3 regions of the Marinoscillum luteum genome follow, and region 1 is predicted to be linked to each of the others. Evidence: riboswitches for the same ligand, from Rfam matches in the RefSeq annotation. Region 1 holds a riboswitch; each other region holds the start of a gene.
What was found. A riboswitch is a leader RNA that binds a small molecule or an ion and turns the genes downstream of it on or off. The one in region 1 is predicted to bind S-adenosylmethionine.
Positions count from the first base shown of each region.

Region 1 (5,618 bases):
GAATCACCTCCTTGTGATCTATCTGGCGGTAGAGCTCACATCGTTTTCGGCCTACATGCTCACCAATTTCAATTTTAGGAAGGGCGCTTTTGAGGCTGGAATGAAATACCTCATTTTTGGGGGCGTCACGTCTGCACTGGCGCTTTACGGAATGTCGCTTATTTACGGTTTTACAGGGACACTGTCACTTTCTGAAATGGATCTTCACCTGACGGGAGATCCGGTGCTCCTGAACGTGGGAATTTTACTTTTCATTGGCGGAATACTCTTCAAGGTGAGTGCAGTTCCATTTCACATTTGGGTGCCCTCTGCCTATCAGGAAGCACCAACTGATGCCGTAATGGTACTTTCAGTAGTTCCAAAGTTGGGTGGGTTTGTGTTGCTTCACCGAATCCTCATGACTGTGGGGGTTCAGGAACTTTACTGGCTGTACGTTACCATTTCCGTGATTGGCATCTTCACAATCGTTCTTGGCACACTTGGCGCTTTGGGGCAGACCAATGTTAAGCGGATGATTGCGTACGGGGCCATTGCTCATTCGGGATTTATTTTAGTGACCTTGCTCATTCCGTTTGAAAATGGTGCGGTGGCCTTTGCCTGGTATGCGGTGGTTTATGCCATGATGAATGTGGCTGTATTTTATCTGGTTTCTGTTTTCGAAATTCATGGAAAAACAGAGATCAATCATTTCTCGGGACTTTCAAAAACAGAGGCTTATATGGGCGGGTTGATGGTAGTAGTGATGATCGCTTTGATCGGCCTTCCTCCCACAGTCGGGTTCACAGCTAAATTTTACCTGTTTACAGTGATGTGGGACTGGTATCAGCAGGTGGGTGATCCGGTGATGCTTACTTATTTGATCGTAGCGATTTTGAGTGTTATTTTCTCCCTTTTCTTTTATCTGAAAATCCCTTATTTCTTTTTTCTTAAACAAGAAAAAACCGACCTTCAGGTAGGAATCCCTGTCAGTCAGCGGATAATTGCAACTATTTTCACCTCCGGTTTGTTGTGGTTTTTCTTTAGGCCGGAAATATTGAATAACATTGCAGAAATTATTAAATTCCTTGATTGGTAACTAACCATGAGCGACCCTATCAAACACGAATGTGGAGTAGCTGTACTTCGCCTCAGAAAGCCCCTCCAGTATTACATTGATAAATACGGATCTCCGGCGTTTGCAGCAAAAAAGATGTACCTGCTCATGCAAAAGCAGCACAATAGGGGGCAGGATGGCGTAGGAGTAGCCAACATCAAACTGGATATGCCGCCCGGCACCAGATACATCAGCAGATACCGCACCACCAATCAGCAGCCGATCGAGGACATATTCGGCAAAATCAGCAGAAAATATAATAAAGCAAAGAAGGAAGGAGGCGACAGCTTCTACGATGCTCAATGGATGAAAGATAATTATGCTTTCACCGGTGAAGTATGGCTGGGTCACCTGAGGTATGGTACACATGGAAAGAACGGGATCGAAAGCTGCCATCCTTTTTTAAGACAAAATAACTGGAGAAGTCGAAACCTGGTGATGGCCGGCAACTTCAACATGACTAACGTGGACGAGCTTTTTGACAAGCTGGTCTCTTTGGGGCAGCACCCTAAGGAAATGGTGGATACCGTTACCGTGATGGAGAAAATTGGCCACTTTTTGGATGAAGCCAATCAGGCAGTTTTCAATAAATACAGGGGGACTAAAACCAATATTGAAATCACGGACATCATAGAGCAGGAACTCGATCTGCAGCGTATTCTTGAAAAGTCCTGCCGCGACTTTGATGGTGGATACACCATGACGGGGATGCTGGGGTATGGCGCAGCATTCGTAGCGCGCGATCCCAATGGCATACGACCAGCCTACTACTATGCCGATGATGATGTGGTGGTAGTGGCTTCAGAGAAGCCAGCCATCAAAACCACCTTCGAATGTAATTACAATGAGATCCGTGAAATACCACCGGGTCATGCACTGATCATTGAGAAAGATGGTAGCTACAGGGAGGTGAAGTTTATTGAGCCAAGGGTGAAAAAGTCCTGTTCTTTTGAGCGGATTTATTTTTCCAGAGGTACCGATCCTGATATCTACAATGAGCGCCGGAAATTGGGAGAACTACTTATCCCGAGCGTCCTCAAATCGGTCAATTTTGACCTGAAAAATGCGGTTTTCTCGTACATCCCCAATACAGCGGAAACCTCCTTTTTGGGCCTCCTCAGAGGTATTGATAATTACCTCATTGCCCAGAGAAAGGATATTATACTCGATCAGAAGCCCAGTGCGGATTCACTGGAAGAGTTACTTTCTTTTCGCCCAAGGGTGGAGAAGTTAGTGTTGAAGGATGCCAAACTTCGAACTTTCATTACCGATGATGCGCACAGAGACGATCTGGTGGCGCACGTATATGACACCACTTATGAGGTGATCAACAAGCGAAAAGATACACTCGTGGTAATCGATGATTCTATCGTGAGGGGTACCACTTTGGAGAAAAGTATTCTGACACTGCTGGATAGGCTGGAGCCTAAAAAAGTGGTGATTGTATCATCTGCTCCTCAGATACGATTCCCGGACTGCTATGGGATAGATATGAGTAAGATGAAGGATTTTGTGGCCTTCAGGGCGGTGCTTGCCTTGCTTCAGAAGCATGATAAGGAGTATCTGTTGGACGAGGTATATGAAAAATGTCTGGCCAGCACGGGAGATAAAAATCAGCCCAACTTTGTGAAGGAACTGTATGCTCCTTTCACTTACGATGAAGTTTCAGCCATGATTACGAATATTGTCCGACCTAAAGGCATGAAAGCTGAACTGGAAGTGGTCTATCAAACGGTAGAAAACCTACACAAGGCATGCCCTAACCATATTGGCGATTGGTACTTTACGGGTGATTATCCTACGCCTGGGGGAAATCGGGTGGTGAATAAGGCCTTTATGAATTTTATGAAAGGCTCCGAGGTGCGCGCTTATTAACGTAGGAAGTGAAATGCTGGAAATGCCAGTGGTTCATTTGCGAAAATTGGAAATAAGAGCGTAAAATTTTGAAAAATTGAATTTTTCAATACAAGTTATCGTTATTTTGATTCGGAAGTTTTGAAGTCTCAGTTTTGTGACTCACCTTTGCCACATCAATTAGCGTATAATTGATTTATAAAGAAGCGTGGAGAGACGGGCTCTGTGAAGCGCTAGCAACCTGAAAGCAATGTTTAAGGTGCTAATTCCTGTTTCTGGCGGTTGCCGGAATAAATATGAATTAATTGACCATGAATTTACAAACAACCTTCTTTTTTAAGTCAATTGACCTCTCGAGACATTCGATGAGTTGTTGTTGCTGTTGTTGTAAGTGATCCCTATCCCTTACTGAAATACAGCACCTTTTTATCCAACAACTTTTATCGTAATGCCTTTTAAGTTCAATTGTAACCCTTTATTCTTTCTAATGTCATGTTGTTGCTGCGCATGCGTGTGTTGCATATGCTGCATTTGTACATGACATCCCGGGAAGCACCAGAAATAAATAAAATATTTTCATTGTGTAACTAAAGCCCCGGGAGACTTCATTCAGGGGCTTTTTTTATAGAAAAAACAAAAAAATGATCACAAAAGACATCAGCAAAGAGGCCAAAGCCGACATCAAAGAGCTCAAGGATAAAATCCAGGATTTTAATCTTGGCAGAATACCTGAGGAGCGTTTCAAGTCTTTTCGTCTGGCCAGAGGAGTTTATGGGCAGCGTCAGCAAGGCGTGCAGATGTTTCGTTTGAAGCTGCCGTTTGGGAAAATCACCCCGGATCAGCTGGAGACGGTGGCCAATCTTTCAGAAAAATATACGAATGGTAACCTTCACCTCACTACCAGACAAAATATCCAACTTCATTTTGTGAGGCTGCAGGATACACCGGAAATGTGGGAGGCTCTGGAGTCCGTAGGGGTGACCACCAAGGAGGCTTGTGGTAATACCGTTCGCAACGTGACGGCTTCTCCATATGCGGGTATTGATCCCGAGGAGCCGTTTGATGTATCTCCCTACGCTCAGGGGGTATTTGAGTACTTCCTCAGAAACCCCATTTGTCAGGAAATGGGGAGAAAGGTGAAAATTGCTTTTTCATCCTCTAAGTCGGATGCGGCATTCACTTATATCCATGATTTTGGGTTTATTCCTAAGATCAAGAATGGCGCCTACGGATTTGAAGTGATTGTAGGTGGTGGGCTTGGTGCTCAGTCATTTATGGGGCAGTTGGCTTATGATTTCCTACCTCAGGATGAACTGATTCCTTTTATAGAAGCAGGCCTTCGGGTGTTTGATCGGTACGGAGAGCGGGAGCGAAGACACAAAGCGAGACTGAAGTATCTGATAGAGCCTAACAAGGGGATCGGTCTTGAAGGGTTCATGAAACTGATAGAAGAAGAGCGCAAATCTCTGAAGCATCAGACCTACAAGATCAACACCAAAAAGGTGATCACCAAAGTGCCTGAGGATCAGTCGATCTTGGGAGTGGGTGATTTTGAGCCCAATACTGCTTATAAGGAATGGTTTCTCACCAACGTGTTTGAGCAGAAGCAGGAAGGATTCTACGCCGTGAAAGTGAGAATACCTCTTGGAGACATCAAATCACCAAAGGCAAGAAAACTGGCTGACATAGCTCGAACATATGCTGCTGAAGACATTCGGTTTACCCTCAACCAGGGGTTGCTACTCAAATACATCCGTCTGGAGAATATCCCCGCGGTGTACCAGGCCTTGCAGGAGTTGGATTATGCAGCTCCGGGCTTTGATACCCTCGCGGATGTGACAGCCTGCCCGGGTACAGACACCTGTAACCTTGGGGTGACCAATAGTACTGCACTGGCCCTTGTTTTGGAAGATTTGATCCGTGATGAGTTTCCCCACCTGGTGGATGAAACTTTGATTAAAATAAAAATAAGCGGATGTATGAACTCTTGTGGCCAGCATATGGTGGCCAATATTGGCTTCCATGGCAGTAGCATCAAGAACGGTGACAAGGTATCTCCAGCCATGCAGGTGGTGATAGGCGGAGGGCTTGATCCAGATGGAAAAGGGAATATTGCAGAGAAGGTTATCAAAATACCTACCAAGCGAATTCCGGATACGGTGAGGACTTTGCTCAATGACTATGAGGAAAATGCCACTGAGGAGGAGTATTTCAACGCTTACTTTAGAAGAAGGGGAAAACGATACTTCTATGATATCCTGAAACACATTGCCGATGTGAAAACGCTTCGTGATGAAGATTATCAGGATTGGGGCAAAGTAGATGATTTTGTGCCGGAAATTGGCGTGGGAGAGTGCGCAGGAGTTATGATGGATTTGGTGGGTACCATCCTCAATGATGCCGGCGATCGCTTGGCTAGTGGTAAAAGAACCCTGGCAGAGGGCAAGTGGGCGGATGCTATCTACTACAGTTACAATACGTTTGTCATTGGAGCCAAGGCTATTTTGCTCAGCAAAGATGTGCAGTGCAATACCCACATTGGTATCATAGAAGACTTCCAGAAACATTGTGTCGAGACAGGTGAGTTTGAAGGGATCGAATCCTTCTCTGAGTTAGTACTCCAGATTAATAAGTACGAGCCCGACGAAGCTTTTGCAGCCGCATATCTTGG
Region 1 is NZ_JBIPKE010000020.1:865,519-871,136, reverse strand. It holds gene ACHKAR_RS21310 (NADH-quinone oxidoreductase subunit N) at 1-1,075, shown strand, start outside; gene ACHKAR_RS21305 (amidophosphoribosyltransferase) at 1,082-2,968, shown strand; SAM riboswitch class I at 3,141-3,250, shown strand; gene ACHKAR_RS21300 (nitrite reductase) at 3,589-5,618, shown strand, end outside.

Region 2 (5,618 bases), on a different contig from region 1:
CCATTACGAGTCAAGTATTATTTTTCAGCCTGGGAGGAGGATCAATCCTTATTCCTCACATACACGAGTTTGTACTTCCCGCCGCGCTGGTTTTCGCGCTGCTCTATTTCAAACTTATTGATCGATTTGATCATAGGAGTGAGCTTCTGGAATCCGAAGTTTCTGGAGTCAAAATTGGGTTGCTTTTTCTGAAGCAGACCACCCACATCGCCCAGAAAGGCCCACCCATCATCATCGGCACAGTCGGAGATGGTGGCACTGATCAGGCTGATCACTTTAGGCGTGATTTTGTCATCCTCATCCTTTTTAGCCGGCTTGCCTTTAGGGTCTTGCGCGGTTTTTTCTGCTTTCTTGAGGATCTCAATGTAGATAAACCGATCACAGGCCACTATAAATGGGTTGGGAGTTTTCTTTTCGCCGATCCCTATCACCGTCATGCCGGCCTCTCTCAGCCGGGTAGCCAGTCGGGTAAAGTCACTATCACTGGAGACCAAACAGAAGCCATTGACCTTGCCGGAGTACAGGATGTCCATGGCATCAATGATCATGGCCGAGTCGGTAGCATTCTTGCCGGTGGTGTAGGCATACTGCTGGATGGGCGTGATGGCGTTTTCCAGGAGCATGTTTTTCCATTTGGAAAGATTGGGCTTGGTCCAGTCGCCATAAATCCGTTTGATAGTGGGGTTGCCATACTTGGCGATCTCCTCCATCATTTCCTTTACATAAGCCGAGGGGATATTGTCCCCATCTATGAGTACTGCCAGGTTATGATCTTTGTCCATCCTATAAAGCTACGGCTTTATGATTTGCTAAAGGACAGCTGGAAGAGTTTAATGCCCGAAAAAACGACCCAAAAAAGGTTGACCACCACGAAGGGATAGGCGCCGTTCATGTAGGCATTGTAAAGCAGGAGTGCCGAGCCACCCAGGTTGAGGAGTAAATAAGGGAAGGAGCCAGCGGCGATCTTCTGAAAGATGTTGAGTACAAAACCTACCAGGAGTGAGCCGGCACCCAGCCAGCCAATAGCTTCTATGATTGTCATGATTGCGCGATTTTTAGATCGGCAAATGTAGGGATTTTCAGATCATGAGTTTTTCACAAAGATCTTTCCGCGTCTGGGGTAGTACTTCTCAAAAAGGTAATAGTTGATTCCGTCTTTCAACCCAATGTCGGGTACTAGCATGGACCTGGCTCCGGCAGCCTTCATGGCGTGCACATAGATTTCCGAAGCAGGGATGATTACATCGGCCCGGTCGGGGTTCAGTTGCAGCCGGTTCAGGCGCTCATCCAGGGTGAGGTTGCCGAGGTAGTCCTGCACTTTCATGATGCTTTCCAGCGAGATTTTCCTTTTTTTGGAAACCGGCGAGAGCTCATATATTTTGTTGATGTTTCCGCCCGTGCCTATGGCTGTGACTTTCTCCTTATGGTCTTTGAGTTCATCTTTTACCCAGCGCTCTATCTCCTTCCAGGCCCTGGGTGAGTCGTGACGCTCCAGCCGCCTCACTGATCCGATTTTGAAGGATTTGGAAGCCACTTTCTTCTGTTTATAATAGAAATTGAGCTCGGTGCTACCCCCACCCACATCCACATGCAGGTAGGTTTTGTCATCCAGATCCAGACTAATCACTTCATTGATCATTTCGGCTTCTTTCACACCACTGATGATGTTGATTTTTAAGCCCACCTCATTCAGCACCCTTTCGGTAAGTGCTTTTCCGTTGGCAGACTCGCGCATGGCAGAGGTGGCACAGCCAAAATAGTGGTCCACCCCATAGAGGTCTATCAGGTTTTTGTAGGCGGTCATCAGTTTCACGAACTTCTCCTGATTCACCGGACTGATCATTTTGTTGGTAAACACGTCATGACCAAGTCTGAGTGGAAACCTCACATACTGGAGTTTTTTGAAGGTGATGAGCTGTTCATATTCGATTACTTTGGTGACCTGTAAGCGGATGGCATTGGAGCCTATGTCTATTGCAGCAAATTTCATTGGGGAGTAAAAATACTCCTTTGGGCGGATGAGAACCTAATTGCAAATGTTTTTATTGTGTTAATCTCCCCCTATATTTGCCACCACATTTATCGAGAAAGGCAGAGGGATTGGGCCCTATGAAGCCTTGGCAACCTTTTCTGGTCATCTGATCAGAATTTCGGTGCCAACTCCCATCCAGGCATTGTCTGGAAGAGATAAAGTAATCCACTCCGGTACCTTTCTCCTGAATAAATGGTTTTAATCTTTGGATATGAACAAGCTAGAAGAAATAGCTCAGGAGAGAATATTGATTTTGGATGGTGCCATGGGCACCATGATCCAGCGGTATAAGCTGGAAGAGGAGGATTTTAGAAATGAGTCGCTCCAGAATCATCCCTCATCCCTGAAGGGCAACAATGACCTGCTTTCCATCACCCGACCGGATGTGATCAAGGAAATACACGCAGCCTACTTTGCAGCAGGTGCAGACATTGCCGAGACCAACACATTCAGCAGCACTACCATTGCCCAGGCAGATTATCAGCTGGAGCACCTGGCTTACCAACTCAACTATGAGAGTGCGAAGATTGCGCGGGAGGTAGCGGATGAATTCACCGCTAAGGAGCCTCACAAGCCCAGATTTGTGGCAGGGTCTATTGGGCCAACGAACAGAACCGCCTCACTCTCACCGGATGTCAACGACCCAGGTTTCCGTGCAGTGACCTTTGAAGGGTTGAAAGAAGCCTACATAGAGCAGGTCAAAGGACTTTTGGACGGTGGTGCGGATGCGCTGTTGGTAGAAACTGTTTTTGACACGCTGAATGCCAAAGCAGCACTCATGGCCATAGATGAGGTAGTCAGAGCAAGGGGTGCGCGCGTGCCGATCATGGTGTCGGGCACGATCACTGATGCTTCCGGGAGGACCCTTTCTGGTCAGACCACAGAGGCCTTTTTGATTTCGGTTTCTCACATGCCTTTGCTCAGTATTGGTTTGAACTGTGCGCTGGGTGCCAAGCAGCTGCGCCCTTATCTGCAGACCCTCGCTGAGAAGTCTGATTTTCTGGTAAGCGCTCACCCCAATGCCGGACTGCCCAATGAGTTTGGGGAATATGATGAGAGCGCCGAGGAAATGGCTGCCCAGGTAGAAGAGTACTTGCAAGAGGGGTTAGTGAATATTTTGGGTGGGTGCTGTGGTACCACTCCCGATCACATCAGGGCCATCGCCGAAGTGGCAGGAAGGTATGAGCCGAGGAAGCAAATGACTTCAGATCTCGGTTTTCAGTAATCAGTCGGCGGTTTCATGTCATTCATATTTGAAAACCTGAAAATCTGGCAGAAAGCACTGGAGTTGTCGCAGAACGTGAATGCATTGACCAAGTGTTTTCCGGTTGAGGAGAGGTTTGCCTTAACAAGTCAAATGAAGAGAGCGGCGGATTCTGTTTCCCTGAATATCGCAGAGGGGAGTACAGGTCAAACGAAGAAGGAGTTTAAGAGATTTCTGGCGATCTCGCTGAGGTCTTGCGTTGAGGTGGTGGGATGTATCTACTTGGCCAGAGCCAGGCAATTAATCACTACCGATCAGTTTGATGCCTTATATCAAGAATTATTAATACTTACAAAAATGATTCAGTCTTTCCGGAAATCATTGAATGAAACAAACTGATAACTGGATACTGAATACAGATAACGGATGAATATTAAACCACTAAAACTCTCAGGCCTTGAGCCTTTGATCATCACTGCTGAAACGAACTTCGTGAACGTGGGTGAGCGAACCAATATTACAGGTTCGGCTCGTTTCAAGCGATTGATCCTGGAGGATAAATATGATGAAGCGCTGGACGTAGCACTCGATCAGGTGCGCAGTGGTGCACAGATCCTGGATGTCAACATGGACGAGGGTATGCTGGATGGTAAAGCGGCCATGGTAAAATTCCTCAACCTCATTGCTTCCGAGCCAGAGATCTCCAGAATTCCGATAATGATAGACTCCTCCAAATGGGAGATCATAGAGGCAGGATTGCAGTGCATTCAGGGCAAGGGCGTGGTGAACTCCATTAGTTTGAAAGAAGGGGAAGAACCGTTTTTGCGACAAGCGAACAAAATACGACAATATGGTGCTGCAGTAGTGGTCATGGCCTTCGATGAAGCAGGTCAAGCCGATACCTACGAGCGCCGAATCAGCATCTGCAAGCGCTGCTATGACCTGCTGGTAGATACCGTGGGCTTTGCCCGAGAGGACATCATTTTTGATCCGAATATTTTCCCGGTAGCTACGGGTATAGAAGAACATAACAACTACGCGGTGGATTTTTTCAACGCCACCAAATGGATCAAGGAAAACCTGCCCGGCGCCAAAGTAAGTGGCGGAGTGAGCAATGTTTCATTCTCCTTCAGAGGTAATAATGTGGTGCGGGAAGCCATGCACTCGGCATTTCTTTATCATGGTATCAAACATGGTATGGACATGGGCATTGTCAATGCCGGCTTGATAGAGGTCTATGACGAAATCCCTAAAGACCTGCTGGAGCATGTAGAAGATGTACTGCTCAATCGCCGGCCGGATGCTACGGAGCGGTTGCTGACACTTGCCGAAAACGTAAAGGGTCAGGGTAAAGTGAAAGTGGAAGACAATGCCTGGCGTGAACAATCGGTGCAGGAGCGGCTGAAGCATGCACTGGTCAAAGGGATTGTGGACTATATAGAAGAAGATACTGAGGAGGCCAGGCAGCAATATGATAAGCCTTTGCACGTGATAGAAGGTCCGCTGATGGATGGTATGAATGTGGTGGGAGATCTCTTCGGTTCGGGTAAGATGTTTTTGCCTCAGGTGGTGAAAAGCGCCCGGGTAATGAAGAAGTCCGTGGCTTATCTGATTCCCTATCTGGAAAAAGAGAAGGAGCGCTCCGGTGATACCAAGACTAGCAAGGGAAAGATCCTGCTGGCTACCGTGAAAGGCGATGTGCACGACATTGGGAAAAACATCGTGGGCGTCGTTCTGGGATGCAACAACTATGATATCGTGGATCTGGGGGTGATGGTTCCAGCAGAGCGCATTCTGGACGAAGCAGAGAAGCAGAATGCAGACATTATTGGCCTTAGTGGATTGATTACCCCTTCGCTGGACGAGATGGTGCATGTTTCCGCTGAGATGGAGCGCAGAGGGATCAAGAAACCATTGCTCATAGGTGGGGCTACCACCAGCAGGATTCATACTGCCGTGAAAATTGCACCTAAATATTCTGGCCCGGTGATTCATGTGTTGGATGCTTCCAAAAGTGTGGGGGTAGCCTCGGACCTTCTGGGAGAGAAAAGAGATGCGCTGGTGCAGAAAACGGTGGAAGAGTATCAGGAGCTGAGGGTCAGCCATGAGAGTCGTCAGTCCGAAAAAGCACGAATTACCTATGAAGCTGCCAGGGCCAATAAGGTGAAAATAGATTGGGAATCCTATCAGGTTCCGGTTCCAAATCATACCGGGCTTCAGGTTTTTGAAAATGTCGGCCTGTCCGATATCAGGAAATACATTGATTGGACACCTTTCTTTTCCACCTGGATGCTGAAAGGAAAATACCCGCAAATTTTCGAAAACCAGACCATCGGTAAGGAGGCCAGGAAGCTATATGATGAAGCCAACGCGATGATTGAT
Region 2 is NZ_JBIPKE010000012.1:66,200-71,817, forward strand. It holds gene ACHKAR_RS03680 (NYN domain-containing protein) at 42-782, opposite strand; gene ACHKAR_RS03685 (CBU_0592 family membrane protein) at 800-1,042, opposite strand; gene ACHKAR_RS03690 (Ppx/GppA phosphatase family protein) at 1,085-1,990, opposite strand; SAM riboswitch class I at 2,077-2,194, shown strand; gene ACHKAR_RS03695 (homocysteine S-methyltransferase family protein) at 2,244-3,257, shown strand; gene ACHKAR_RS03700 (four helix bundle protein) at 3,273-3,635, shown strand; gene metH (methionine synthase) at 3,663-5,618, shown strand, end outside.
Region 2: another riboswitch for S-adenosylmethionine. It lies ahead of ACHKAR_RS03695 (homocysteine S-methyltransferase family protein); the one in region 1 lies ahead of ACHKAR_RS21300 (nitrite reductase).

Region 3 (5,618 bases), on a different contig from region 1:
GGCGGATGCAGCATCCGGTATTAAGAAAATTGCGAAAGTGGTATTGGACAGAAAAGGTGGTGATGCTGCGGTGCGAGAATTTATTGATCGATTTATCCTTTCGGAGGACTGATCAATCAAATTTATTTAAAAACTGAGTGAAGAAGAAGATGGGCATTGGCCAGAGCTTCCTGGCAAACTTCTTTTTGAAAAAGCCAAAATGGCCAATTTTTTCAAATCCCAGATCTTTTGGTTTGATAAACTGGAAAGTGGTCACGGCATTTCGATAATAATGCATCAGGGCCTGCGTTGCGGCCGAAGGTGCCAGCAGCTTATCATCCTGAATATTCACAAAATGCACTGGGATTCTTACTGCATCAAATTTTTGGGCCATCTCCTTACTCCCTTGCAATACGCCCTGAGGGTGGGTTCCCCACTTTCTCCACTCGAGTGCCGCATTCCTGGGGATATCTATTTTTCCACCCATGGTCCAGCCCGGCAAGTAGCGGTAGATGGCCACAGTGGTGGGTATTAAAATATACCAGAAAATCAGTACATACAGCCACCAAAAGCCCTTCCAGTGTCCATTATAGGCAGATTGAGACCCAACAAAGTAAGCTGATCTAATGCGCCCATTGTTGGCCGCTTTTGGAAAAATCTGCCCCGCCACACTGTGACCTATTAGGAAAATTTTATCATATTTTTTATTCGCCCAGGCAATCACGCTATTGAGGTCTTTGTCTCCCCAGTCGCTCATTTTGCAGCGCTCGTCTTTGACCGAGCTGTGCAGCGAGTCTCCTATCCCCCGATAGTCAAAAGTGATCACATCAAATTCTTTGTATTGGCAAGCGTAGTCTGCAAACCCTTTGTAGTAGCGCTGAGGGGCCCCAGCCGCAGGGCTCACGATGATCAGATGTGCGCTTTTGGCATCCCCTGAAAAAAGCGTAGCGCTTATTTTAGTTTTATCCTCCGAAATGATCTGAAACCCTTCAGCCTTATGCATGCCTTGTTTTTATACTGAATTTGCCGATGTGGCGGATGACATCTGACTGCCGCAAATGTATTATAATACTTTATATTCACAATCCGTTTGGCAATGTGTCCATTTCAAATATTTTTGCAACTCAAATAGAAACCAATCCAAAATGAGCGTTCTAGTTAATAAAGATTCTAAAGTAATCGTACAGGGCTTTACCGGCACTGAAGGAACCTTCCACGCCACTCAGATGATTGAGTATGGCACGAATGTAGTAGGAGGCGTAACTCCAGGCAAAGGTGGACAAAGCCACCTGGACAAACCTGTGTTTAATACTGTGAAGGATGCCGTAGATGCAACAGGTGCTGACGTATCTATCATCTTCGTGCCACCAGCATTCGCTGCTGATGCCATCATGGAAGCTGCTGATGCAGGCATCAAGGTTATCATCACCATCACAGAGGGTATTCCTGTGAAGGACATGATGAAAGCCAAACCTTACGCCATTGCCAGAGGAGCCAAACTGGTAGGGCCAAACTGCCCTGGGGTGATCACTCCGGGTGAAGCCAAAGTGGGCATTATGCCAGGTTTTGTATTTAAGAAAGGAAATATTGGGATCGTTTCTAAATCAGGAACATTGACCTACGAAGCAGCCGATCAGGTAGTAAAAGCAGGATTGGGTATTACTACCGCCATCGGTATTGGAGGAGATCCTATCATCGGTACTTCTACCAAAGATGCTGTACAGTTGCTCATGGAGGATCCGGAGACTGAAGGGATCGTGATGATCGGTGAAATCGGTGGAAACTACGAAGCTGAGGCAGCCAAATGGATCAAAGAAAATGGCAACAAAAAGCCTGTAGTAGGATTTATTGCCGGCCAAACAGCACCTCCCGGAAGAAGAATGGGCCATGCCGGAGCCATTATCGGTGGCGCAGATGACACTGCTGCCGCCAAAATGAAGATCATGGCCGCCAATGGCATCCATGTGGTCAACTCCCCTGCAGATATCGGGGAAGTCATGAAAAAAGCATTGGGCTAATAACTTTAGTTCGATTAGATATAGATAAGCCGGTCAGAATTTTCTGACCGGCTTTATTTTTTTATTGCCCTTCTTTTTTTTTGCAAACTAATTTTTCCGTGTTACGTTTGTGCTCTCAAATCGATAAAGCATCGATTTATAAAGAAGCGCTGAGAGACAGGCTCTAAGAAGCGCTAGCAACCCCCACCCTAAACGGGAAGGTGCTAATTCCTGATATATAAATTGATAGTTATGAAATTCAACAAAAACACTTTTGCGAAAGCAACTGCTTTTTTGCCAAGCATTGAAGCAAGGTTATCTATTTCACATTCTCCGATCGACAGAGGGTTCTGTTGTATGTGTTACTACTGCTAATTCCGCAGGTATTGTTCCTTTTAGTTATTGGAAAATCCGCAGGCCGATTCATGTATTGTCTTTGGTCATAAAAGCATACCCCATATACTATTCTAGAATCTTAAAAAATATACACTCATGTCAGCATTAAAATTTGAAACCTTACAACTACACGCAGGCCAGGAAATAGACCCCACTACAGGATCACGGGCTGTGCCTATTTATCAAACTACTTCATTCGGATTCAAAAACTCCGAGCACGGCGCTAACCTTTTCGCCCTGAAGGAATTTGGAAACATCTATAGTCGGATCATGAATCCCACCAATGATGTATTCGAGAAGCGTATCGCTGCACTGGAAGGGGGAGTGGCCGCATTGGCGGTAGGCTCCGGGCAAGCTGCTCAGTTTATCGCACTCAGCAATATTCTGGAGTCTGGTGACAACTTTGTGTCCAGCTCATTTCTCTATGGCGGCACTTACAATCAGTTTAAAGTAGCCTTCAAGCGCCTCGGCATTAAAGTGAAGTTTGCTGAAAGCGACCAGGCCGAAGAGTTTGAGAAATTGATCGATGAGAAAACCAAAGCCATTTATCTGGAAACCATCGGCAATCCGGGTTTCAATGTGCCTGATTTTGAGGCGATCGCGGCAGTAGCCAAAGCAAACAATATTCCACTCATAGTGGACAATACTTTTGGAGCCGGTGGCTACCTCTTTCGACCTTTGGAGCATGGGGCTTCAGTGGTCACTGCCTCGGCTACCAAATGGATCGGTGGCCATGGCACAAGCATTGGCGGTGTGATCGTAGATGGTGGAAATTTCAACTGGGGCAATGGAAAATTCCCGCAGTTTACCGAGCCTTCTGAGGGCTATCACGGATTGGTCTTCTGGGATGTGTTTGGAGAAGGAAATCCGCTAGGTCTGCCCAATATTGCCTTTGCTATCCGAGCCCGGGTGGAAGGTCTAAGAGATTTTGGACCGGCACTCAGCCCATTCAATAGCTTCTTGCTTTTGCAGGGACTGGAAACTTTATCACTGCGCGTGCAGCGCACCGTGGATAATGCATTGGAGCTGGCACAATGGCTGGAGCAGCACCCACTGGTAGAAACCGTCAACTATCCAGGTCTGAAAAGCAGCAGCTATCATGAGCTTGCCAAAAAATACCTCAAAAACGGGTTTGGAGGAGTGCTCTCATTTACCCTGAAGGGAGAAAAAGAGTTGGCCACACAACTAGTAGATAATCTAGAGTTGGTCAGTCATCTGGCCAATGTGGGGGATGCCAAGACGCTGATCATACAGCCTGCGGCCACCACCCACCAGCAATTATCCAATGAAGAACAATTAAATGCGGGCGTACTTCCCAACCTGCTCAGAGTCTCTTTGGGCATCGAGCACATCGATGATATCAAAGCGGATTTCCAGCAGGCTTTCGAAAAAATATATGCAGACAATCAAGTTAATGCCTAATACCATCGAACAAATACAGCCAAAATCTGCGATCCTCAAAGTAGAAGAACCGTTCATCCTGGAGTGTGGAGACACACTCCGGAATGTCCGGATTTCCTACACCACCTACGGTACGCTCAATAGTGAGAAGACCAATGTGGCCTGGGTGTTTCATGCCCTCACTGCAAACGGGAACCCCGCGGAGTGGTGGCCCGAGCTTGTGGGTCCCGGTAAGGCTATCGATCCGGAAGATAAGTTCGTCGTATGTGCCAATATGCTGGGCTCATGCTACGGCACCACCGGACCAAAAAACTATAACTTCCCTCTGGTCACGATCCGTGACATGGTGAATGCTCACAAGCTACTGAAAGCGCATTTGGGAATCGAAACCATCCATCTGGGAATCGGTGGATCTATGGGTGGACAGCAGCTTCTGGAATGGGCCGTGGAAGAGCCTACACTTTTTGATCACATCGTACCCTTAGCGACCAACGCTTTCCATTCCCCATGGGGGATTGCCTTCAACGAAGCGCAGCGAATGGCGCTGGAAAACATCGATAGTGCCAAAGGACTGGAGGCCGCCCGAGCCATAGCCATGCTATCATACAGGCACTACAACACCTATAACAAAACGCAGCGAGACATAGACCAGCGATGGGATGACTTCTCGGCATCCTCTTATCAGCGATATCAGGGTGAGAAACTCCGTAAGCGATTTTCAGTGGAGAGTTATTATTACCTCTCCAAGGCCATGGATAGCCACCACGTAGGCAGGCATTTCGGGTCGGCAGAAACTGCCCTGAAACGTATCCGATCCAAAGCACTGGTGATCGGTATAGATACAGATATACTTTTCCCCCCGGAGGAGCAGCAGTACATTGCCGGGCTCATACCGGATGCAAAATTCCGTTTGGTCACATCCGCATTTGGTCATGATGGATTTCTGACTGAATCGGAACAGATTTCTGAATTGATCCGTGATTTCTTGAAAGCCTAAACATATCAGACACAAAAAAAGCCAACCCCTTGGGTTGGCTTATCTCCCGAAAAGTATCCGGGACTGCCCTAGTTCTTCTTGATCACTTTTACCTGATCAATGACCTTACCTTCGCTGAGTATTTGCAGGATATAAATACCCGCTTCTGCCCTGCTAATGTCCATGGGTTCATTGCTTCTCCCTTCCTGAACGAGACCACCATCCAGTTCATACAGTTTGCAAATGGCAACCTCTGGTGTTTTCACTAAGATGCGACTACTTGCCGGATTAGGGTAGACATTCACCCGAACTGGAGACGGTGCACTCAAAACCTCCTCGGAAGCAATGACCAAAGTTTCGGTAGCGGATCCCGTATAATTAGTTTCAATGATTTCCACAAAGACCTCATAGCTGCCGGCTGTCACAGGCTCCTCAGCGTCTCCATTGAATGTCATGATAAAATTCAAGTCAGCCGGCTCAGTGGTCACTTCAGGTCTCTTCCCGGTGCCGTCTTCCTCTTGTTCCAAATGGGTCATTACTATTGATGCCGTGGCCTTGTGGATCGTAAGCACCCCCTCTGTATATACAAAAGAATAATTTGCTGCTTCTCCACCTGAGCTGGTGATTTCATAAACTCCGGCATCCGGAATCCCAGATAAACCAGCGCCTGCCTGAGGTTGTACGAGTAGGGCCTGTACATCCTCGCCATTTACAAATCCTGAAATGGAATAAGTAAACTCAGGAAGCGCTTCACCATATACCACTTCCTGATCATCTGGTGTCACCACCAGCTCAGCGGTACTCACTTCAAACGGCTGTCCCACTGATTCTGCAGACAGGTAATCCTGATCACCATTCTGAGTAGCAGT
Region 3 is NZ_JBIPKE010000018.1:263,114-268,731, reverse strand. It holds gene ACHKAR_RS14670 (KdsC family phosphatase) at 1-112, shown strand, start outside; gene ACHKAR_RS14665 (alpha/beta hydrolase family protein) at 113-982, opposite strand; gene sucD (succinate--CoA ligase subunit alpha) at 1,125-1,997, shown strand; SAM riboswitch class I at 2,131-2,221, shown strand; gene ACHKAR_RS14655 (O-acetylhomoserine aminocarboxypropyltransferase/cysteine synthase family protein) at 2,469-3,794, shown strand; gene ACHKAR_RS14650 (homoserine O-acetyltransferase family protein) at 3,787-4,770, shown strand; gene ACHKAR_RS14645 (FG-GAP-like repeat-containing protein) at 4,839-5,618, opposite strand, start outside.
Region 3: another riboswitch for S-adenosylmethionine. It lies ahead of ACHKAR_RS14655 (O-acetylhomoserine aminocarboxypropyltransferase/cysteine synthase family protein); the one in region 1 lies ahead of ACHKAR_RS21300 (nitrite reductase).